2 regions of the Amycolatopsis sp. cg9 genome follow, and region 2 is predicted to be linked to the other one. Evidence: predicted binding sites of a transcription regulator. Region 2 holds the regulator's gene; the other holds the start of a gene.
The links. The regulator HspR, encoded in region 2, represses chaperone genes until heat shock. The targets are predictions, from matches to a motif close to ANNTTGAGTNNNNNNNACTCAANNT.
Positions count from the first base shown of each region.

Region 1 (4,088 bases), 840 kb from region 2:
CGTGCGGGCTTCGGCGGAGGCGGCGGGTTGCGGTGGTGTCCCGGAAGCGGCTCCCGGCCCGGGCTGCGCCTGCGCGACGGCGTCGCCGTGGGCGTTGGTGTCCGGCATCCGACCTTCCCTCCCGGCTTGTCCACCGGTGCTGATCCGTGACTTCGGGTGTGGACAAGGGCCATACCGTACCCCGTAGGGCGTACCCGTGTCCCTTTCGAGACAGTAGGAGATCACCCCAGGGTTAACAATGCCTCGACGGCGCTGACCTGCGTGGACCAAGGGGTGAAACAGCAGGTGTGCGACGCTCGGGTGGTTCCTGGCGCATCGAGGCCCGGGTAGCGCTTGAATGTGCCCCATGCACAGCGATGCGATCGCCACCGAACACGCGGCACGGCTCGCGGCGGTGGACTCCCTGCTCCCCGGCTCGACCCCGTTCGAAGCGGCCGAAAACGCCGTGGTCCTGGAGGTGGCGACGGGTGACTCCGCCGCTTCCGGGCTCGCTTCCCGCGTCCAGGTCGACCGCGACGCCCCCAACGCGCCCTGGCGCGCGCTGACCGAGCACCGCCTCGACCTCCAGCTGGCCGGCCCCCAGCCGGCCGGGGCCCTGGACGCCCTCCTCACTCGATGGGATGAACATCTGCGCGCGGTCGCCGAGCACGGCGACACCGAGACCGCGGCGGTCGTCCCCCGCGCGAGCCGGGACGCCGCCGGCGCGCGCGAAATGCTGCACCACGGGTTCGCGCCGCTGCGGGTGGTCGCCGTGCGGCCGTCCCAGCGGATGGTCCCGGCGACCCCGCTCGGCACGCCGGGCGTCAAGATCCGCCGCGCGGAGCCCGGCGACCTCGAAACCGCGGTCGAGCTCGGCATGGAGCTGCACTCCTACGACGCCCAGTACGGCACGGTGAACTGGCGCACCGGTGTCGAGGACATCCTCGCCAAGGACCTGGCCGAGCAGCTGAACCGGCCGGAACCGCCACTGTGGATCGCCGAGCTGTACGGCCGCCCGCTCGGCATGGTGAGCATCCAGCACCCCGGCGAGACCGGGTGGATCAGCGACCGCGTCGCCGCGGCCCGCGTCGGCTACCTGTCGTGGCTGGCCGTCGCGGAGGCGGCGCGCTCGTCCGGCGTCGGCACCGCGCTGGCCACCCACGCCCACCACGTCCTGGACGAAGGGGGCGCCGACGTCGTCCTGCTGCACCACGCGGCGGCGAACCCGCTGTCGACGCCGTTCTGGTACGCCCAGGGGTACCGGCCGCTGTGGACGTACTGGCAGCGCCGCCCGGCCGTGCGCTGAACAAACGGAGGATTACCGGCGGCGCGCGGTCCTTATAGGCTGGCTCCCGCAGAGCGAGGGGAGCCGGGAGTGAGCGACCAGCGGGATTCCGCGCCGAGAGCGCCCGAGGGCGTCGACACCGAAAAGCCGTCCGCGGCCCGGATCTACGACTGGTACCTGGGCGGCACCCAGAACTGGGCCGTGGACCGCGAATTCGGCAGGCGCATGGAGCAGCAGTGGCCGCTGGTGCGGCCCGGCTCGAAGCAGAACCGCGAGTTCATGAACCGCGCGGTGCGGGCGGCCCTGCGGGCGGGGATCCGGCAGTTCATCGACCTCGGCTCCGGCGTCCCGACCGCCGGGAACGTGCACGAGGTCGTCGAGGCCGAGCTGCCCGACGAGCACGACGCCAGGGTCGTCTACGTCGACTACGAGCCGGTCGCCGTGGCGCACGCGACGCTGATCCTCGAAGAGGAGGCGGCGACCGACTGGGCCGGCATCGTGCAGGCGGACATGCGGGACGCGAAGGCCGTCCTGCGCGCCGAGGAGACGAAGCGGCTCATCGACTTTTCGCAGCCGGTCTGCCTGATGATGATGGCGGTGCTGCACTTCGTCGGCCCGGACGACGACCCGGAGGGGCTGCTGGCCCGGTACCGCGACGCGCTCGCGCCCGGCAGCTGGCTGGCCATCTCGCAGATGAGCGAGGGCGACGGCAGCGGCGAGACGCTCGAAGGGCTGCGCTGGTTCGTCGAGCAGTACCGCAAGACGAGCAACCCGGTCTGGCTGCGCGACCGCGAAGAGATCGCGCCGCTGTTCGGCGACTGGCCGCTGCTGGAACCCGGCATCGTGCACCTGCCGGACTGGCGGCCCGACCGGAAGCTGAACGCGCTGGAGGCGGAAGCCCGCCCGTACGCGTGGTGCGGCATCGCGGCACGACCAGGCGGCTGACCTGCGGTTTTCTTGATCGCTGTGGGCGAACGCACCATCGGAAACAAACACACCCATCGGAGAGTTGAGCTAGGCAGACTCAACTAACCGAGGAGTGCACATGTCCGACACCCGCCTCCTGCCCGTGCTCCCGCTCGATGACGACGTCGTGCTGCCGGGCATGGTCGTCCCGCTCGACCTGAGCGACACCGAGACGCGGGCCGCGGTGGAGTCCGCCCAGGCCAAGACCCCGGCCCAGGCGTCCTTCCCCGGCATCCGGTCGACCGGCGCCGCCAAGGCCGAGGTCCTCATCGTCCCGCGCGTCCACGGCGAGTACGCCGAGTTCGGCACCGTCGCCACGGTCGAGCGCATCGGCCGCGTGCCCGGCGGCAAGGCCGCCGTGCTGCTGCGCGGCACGTCCCGCGCGCTCGTCGGCCGGATCGCCGACGGCCCCGGCGCCGCCCGCTGGGTGCACGCCGAGGACGCCCCCGAAACCACCGACGACCAGACCGCGAAGCTCGCGGCCGAGTACAAGGCCGTCGTCATCTCGATCCTCCAGCAGCGCGGCGGCTGGCAGCTGATCGACGCCGTCCAGCAGGTCGAAGACGCGTCCGCGATCGCCGACCTCTCCGGCAACGCGCCGTACCTCGACACCGACCGGAAGGTCGAGCTGCTGACCACGCTCGACGTCAGCGCGCGCCTGGAGAAGGCGCTCGAGTGGAGCAAGGAGCACCTGGCCGAGCTCGAGGTCACCGACACGATCCGCAAGGACGTCGCCGAGGGCATGGAGAAGCAGCAGAAGGAGTTCCTGCTGCGCCGCCAGCTCGAAGCCATCCGCAAGGAGCTCGGCGAGCTCGACGGCACCGCCGAGGACGACGACTACCGCGCCCGCGTCGAGGCCGCCGAACTGCCCGACGCCGTCAAGAAGGCCGCACTGGCCGAAGTGGACAAGCTGGACCGCACGTCCGAGCAGTCCCCCGAGGGCGGCTGGATCCGCACGTGGCTGGACACCGTCCTGGAGCTGCCCTGGAACGAGCGCACCGAGGACGTCTACGACATCGCCGCCGCCCGGGCGGTGCTCGACGCCGACCACGCCGGCCTCGACGACGTGAAGGAACGCATCATCGAGTACCTGGCCGTGCGCAAGCGCCGCGCGGAATCGGGTCTCGCCCCGGTCGGCGGGCGTCGTTCCGGCGCCGTGCTCGCCCTCGCGGGCCCTCCCGGGGTCGGCAAGACGTCGCTGGGTGAGTCCGTCGCGAAGGCCATGGGCCGCAAGTTCGTCCGCGTCGCACTGGGCGGCATCCGCGACGAGGCGGAGATCCGCGGCCACCGCCGCACGTACGTCGGCGCGCTGCCCGGCCGGATCGTCCGCGCCATCAAGGAAGCCGGCTCGATGAACCCGGTCGTGCTGCTCGACGAGATCGACAAGGTCGGCGCCGACTACCGCGGCGACCCGACCGCGGCGTTGCTCGAAGTGCTGGACCCGGAGCAGAACCACACGTTCCGCGACCACTACCTCGAGGTCGAGCTGGACCTGTCCGACGTCGTGTTCCTGGCCACGGCCAACGCGCTCGAGACCATCCCCGGCCCGCTGCTGGACCGCATGGAGCTCGTCACGCTGGACGGCTACACCGAGCACGAGAAGGTCACCATCGCCCGCGACCACCTGCTCCCCCGCGAGCTGGAGCGCGCCGGCCTGGGCACCGCCGACGTGGTGCTGACCGACGCCGCGTTCAGCCGGATCGCCACCGAGTACACCCGCGAGGCGGGCGTGCGCAACGCGAACCGGACCATCGCGAAGGTGCTGCGGAAGATCACGACCAAGGTGGCGCTGGACGAGGTTTCGCTGCCGCTGACGGTGGACGCGCCCGACCTGGACACCTACCTGGGCCGCCCGCGG
Region 1 is NZ_CP166850.1:3,201,571-3,205,658, reverse strand. It holds gene AB5J73_RS15355 (putative bifunctional diguanylate cyclase/phosphodiesterase) at 1-108, opposite strand, end outside; gene AB5J73_RS15350 (GNAT family N-acetyltransferase) at 347-1,285, shown strand; gene AB5J73_RS15345 (SAM-dependent methyltransferase) at 1,355-2,209, shown strand; gene lon (endopeptidase La) at 2,310-4,088, shown strand, end outside.
Region 1: a site for HspR is predicted at 2,271-2,295, ahead of lon (endopeptidase La). Genes of this name have one in related genera too.

Region 2 (4,088 bases):
AGGCGGTCGGCGACAAGCTGATCAGCGGCCTGCAGCGCGCGGGGCTCGAGTCGTTCGGCAACGAGGGCGAGCCCTTCGACCCGAGCGTGCACGAAGCCGTGCAGCACAACACCTCGCCGGACGTGGCGGGCCCGACGGTCACCGTGGTCATGCGCCGCGGTTACCGCTTCGGGGACCGCGTACTGCGGGCGGCATTGGTCGGCGTGACCGACCACGAGCCCGGCGCGGCCCCGGTGGACCCGCCCGTCGGTGGCGAGCTGCCACTCGGCGGCGGAGTCGATGAACAGCAGCAGTAAGACGTATCCGGTTCAAGTGGGAGGAGGAGACGCCCGATGAGTGCACGGGAATGGATCGGTAAGGACTTCTACCGTGAACTGGGCGTCTCTTCCGACGCCACTTCGGACGAGATCAAGAAGGCCTACCGGAAGCTGGCCAAGGAGAACCACCCGGACGCGAACGCCGGCAACGCCGAGGCGGAGCAGAAGTTCAAGGCGGTCTCCGAGGCTTACGGCGTGCTCTCCGACGCGAGCAAGCGCAAGGAGTACGACGAAGCGCGGCGGCTGTTCGGCGGCGCCGGGGGCGGGTTCAACTTCCCCGGTGGCGGCGGCACCGGCAGCTTCGACGTCGGCGACATCTTCGGCCAGGCCGGAGCCAACCAGCAGGGCGGCTTCGGCGGGCTCGGGGACATCCTCGGCGGGCTGTTCGGCCGTGGCCGAGCTTCGGCGGGTGCGACGGCGAACCGGCCGCAGCGCGGTGCCGACGTCGAGACGGACGTCCGGATCGACTTCACCGAGGCGGTCAAGGGCGCGACCCTGCCGCTGCGGCTGTCGAGCCCGGCGACCTGCTCGACGTGCGGTGGCAACGGCGCGAAGCCGGGTACGTCACCGCGGACCTGCCCGACCTGTTCGGGCTCGGGTCTGGTCAGCCGCAGCCAGGGTGCCTTCGCGTTCTCGGAGCCGTGCCGCGACTGCCGCGGCCGCGGGACGATCATCGACGACCCGTGCCCCGAGTGCGGCGGCGAAGGCGTCAGCACGCGCACCCGCACGCTGACCGTGCGGATCCCGCCGGGCGTCGACGACGACCAGCGGATCCGGCTGGCCGGTCAGGGCGAGCCGGGCCGGGGCGGGGCGCAGGCGGGCGACCTGTACGTCCGGGTGCACGTGGCTCCGCACGCGCTGTTCGGGCGCAAGGCGCTCGACCTGACGATCACCGTGCCGGTGGACTTCACGGAACTGGCGCTGGGCACCACGATCACGGTGCCCACGCTCGAGGGCAAGGTCTCGCTCAAGGTGCCGGCGGGCACGGCGAGCGGACGGGTGCTGCGCGTGCGCGGCAAGGGCATCGCCAAGCGCGACGGTTCGCAAGGTGATCTGCTCGTCACCCTCCAGGCGGCGATTCCCGCCAAACTGGACGACAAGGCGCGCGAAGCTCTGCAGGCGTACGCCGAGTCGATGGCCGGGCACGACCCCCGGCCCGAGATCACTGAGCTGCTCGAAGGCAGGTGAGTGGGATGTTCGGCGGGATCCCGCAGGAAGGCGACGAAGAGACCCCGGTGTTCGTCATCTCGGTGGCGGCCCAGCTCGCCGGGATGCACGCGCAGACGTTGCGCACCTACGACCGGCAGGGCCTGGTGTCGCCGGGCCGCACCTCCGGTGGCGGGCGGCGCTACTCGATGCGGGACATCGCGCTGTTGCGCGAGGTCCAGCGCCTGTCGCAGGAGGACGGCGTCAACCTGGCCGGCATCAAGCGCATCATCGAGCTGGAGAACCAGGTCGACGCGCTGCGCGCCCGGATCGCCGAGCTGACCGAAGAACTGACCGCAGCGTACGTCGCGGGCGAACAGGCCGCGGCGGCGGCGCACGCGTCCTACCGCCGGGACCTCGTGCCGCTCAACCAGCAGACGGCGATGGTGGTCTGGCGCCCCAAGCGCCGCTGAGCACGTGAACTTCGAAGGCCTCCCCGGGTGACCGGGGAGGCCTTCGTGCGTCAGAGCTCCAATCGCGGCCAGGCCGCGAGGTCCGCCAGCAGCCGGCGGTCGTGCGTCGCGACGACCACCGCGGCCGGGGTGCCCAGCAAGGCCTCGGTCAGCTCCTCGACGAGCACCGCCGACAGGTGGTTGGTCGGTTCGTCGAAGACGAGCACGTCCGGCCGTCCGGCCAGCCGCAGTGCGAGGTCGAGCCGGCGTTGCTGCCCCTGCGACATCCGCCCGACCGGGGTGCGCAGCGCCTCGGCGTCGAGGAGACCCATCGCCGAAAACGGGACGCCGGCCCGCTCGTACAGCTCGCGGGCGGTGCGGTCGTCCGGCCAGGCCGGGACTTCTTGGCCGATCAACGCCACGCGCGCGCCGGCCAGGTGCCGCACCGAGCCGGTGGACGGCGTGAGCTCGCCGGCGATGGCCGACAGCAGCGTCGACTTGCCGGCGCCGTTGCCGCCGGTGACGAGCAGCCGGTCGCCGTGGTCGAGGGTCAGCGTGATCGGGCCGGTCAGGCGGCCGTCGACGCTGACGTCCGCCACGCGCACCAGCGTCCCCCGGCCGCCGGCGCCGAGATCCGGCCACCGCAACGACAACGGCGGTTCGGGCACGGTGACGCGGTGGGCCTCCAGCGCGGCCCGTTCCCGGTTGAGCGCCTGGACGACGCCGGGCGCGCGGGTCTGCCGCTGGTGCCGCCCGGTGCCCTTGTCCGGGCGCCAGCCGGTGCTGAGCCGGTCGCGGGCCTGCGCCACCGCGGCGGCGAGCTGCCGGTGGGTGTCCTGCTGTTCCTCGTGGTCCTGCACCCACCGCTCACGGTCACGGCGCCGCCCGTCCTGCCAGGCGTCGTAGCCACCGGCGTACCGGCGCGGGCGGCCGTCCTGGCTGGGGTCGAGGTCGAGGAACTCGGTGGCGACGTCGGCCAGCAGCGCCCGGTCGTGGCTGACCAGCGCGACCCCGCCGTCGTGCCCGCGCAGGCGGGTCGTGAGGAACGCCAGGCCGGCGGCGTCGAGGTGGTTGCCGGGCTCGTCGAGCAGCAGGAAGTCGTACCGCGCCCCGAGCAGGCAGGCCAGCCGCACGCGGTAGCGCTGCCCCACCGAGAGCGTGCTCAGCTCGCGGCCGCGGTCGGCGCAGGCGTCGAGTGCTTCGAGGGCGACGTCGACGCGGCGCTCGGCGTCCCACGCGTCGAGGCGCGTGGCCGCGTCCAGCGCGACGGCGTAGCGATCTTCGGCGCCTTCGGTCGCCTTCGCGAGATCTTCGGTGGCCGCGTCGAGGGTGCGCAGAGCGGCGTGGACCTCCCGCAACGCCTCGGTGGTCAGCGTCCCGACGGTCTCCCCGGACCGGAACGGCAGCGCCTGCCGGGCGACGCCGACGGTGCCGGTCCGGTGGACGACACCGTGATCGGGCGCGCGAAGACCGGCGAGGACGTGCAGCAGCGTGGTCTTGCCACGCCCGTTCTCGCCGACGACGGCCAGCCGCGAGCGGGCGGAAACGGTGACGCTCACGTCGTGCAGCACCCGGCGCGAGCCCAGGGTGACGCCGACGCCTTCCGCGCGCAGGTGGGCGTGCTGGGTCAGGGTGGAAAGGGCAGAAGACAAAGGTTGCTCCGCGGCTCAGGAGGGAGCCGGGCAGCACGGAAGCGGCCGCCCGGCGAGGACCGGAACGGCGGGCAGAAAGGTGGGTGCACCGCCGTCAGCGGCGGATCCGCAACCTCATGAAGACGGGACAGGAGTACATGATCGCGAGGCTAGCTCGCGGAAGTGGCGGCGGCCAAGCGAATATCGGGCAACCGCGAGCAGCCCCTCCCGGCTGCCCGCGGTTCCGCGCCGCGGATCAGGTCTTGAAGTTCAGCAGTTGCTTCACCTCTGCCGTCCGCGACTCGATCACCCGGCGGGCCAGGTCGCGGGCCTCGGGGTGCACCCCGCCGGTCGTTCCGTTCTCCGTCTGGGCCAGCTCGACCGCGCCTTGCTGCTGGCCCGTCAGCACGTCCAGGAACTTGCGGGTGAACTCCGGGTCCGGTGCCGACTTCAGCGCTCCCACCAGGTCCGGGGCCGTCATCTTCATGCCGCCGTGGCCGGCGTGGGCCTGGGGGTTCGCGTCCATCGTTTCGGGCTCGTTC
Region 2 is NZ_CP166850.1:2,358,327-2,362,414, reverse strand. It holds gene grpE (nucleotide exchange factor GrpE) at 1-296, shown strand, start outside; gene dnaJ (molecular chaperone DnaJ) at 333-1,505, shown strand; gene AB5J73_RS11055 (heat shock protein transcriptional repressor HspR) at 1,511-1,936, shown strand; gene AB5J73_RS11050 (ABC-F family ATP-binding cassette domain-containing protein) at 1,987-3,567, opposite strand; gene AB5J73_RS11045 (DUF305 domain-containing protein) at 3,803-4,088, opposite strand, start outside.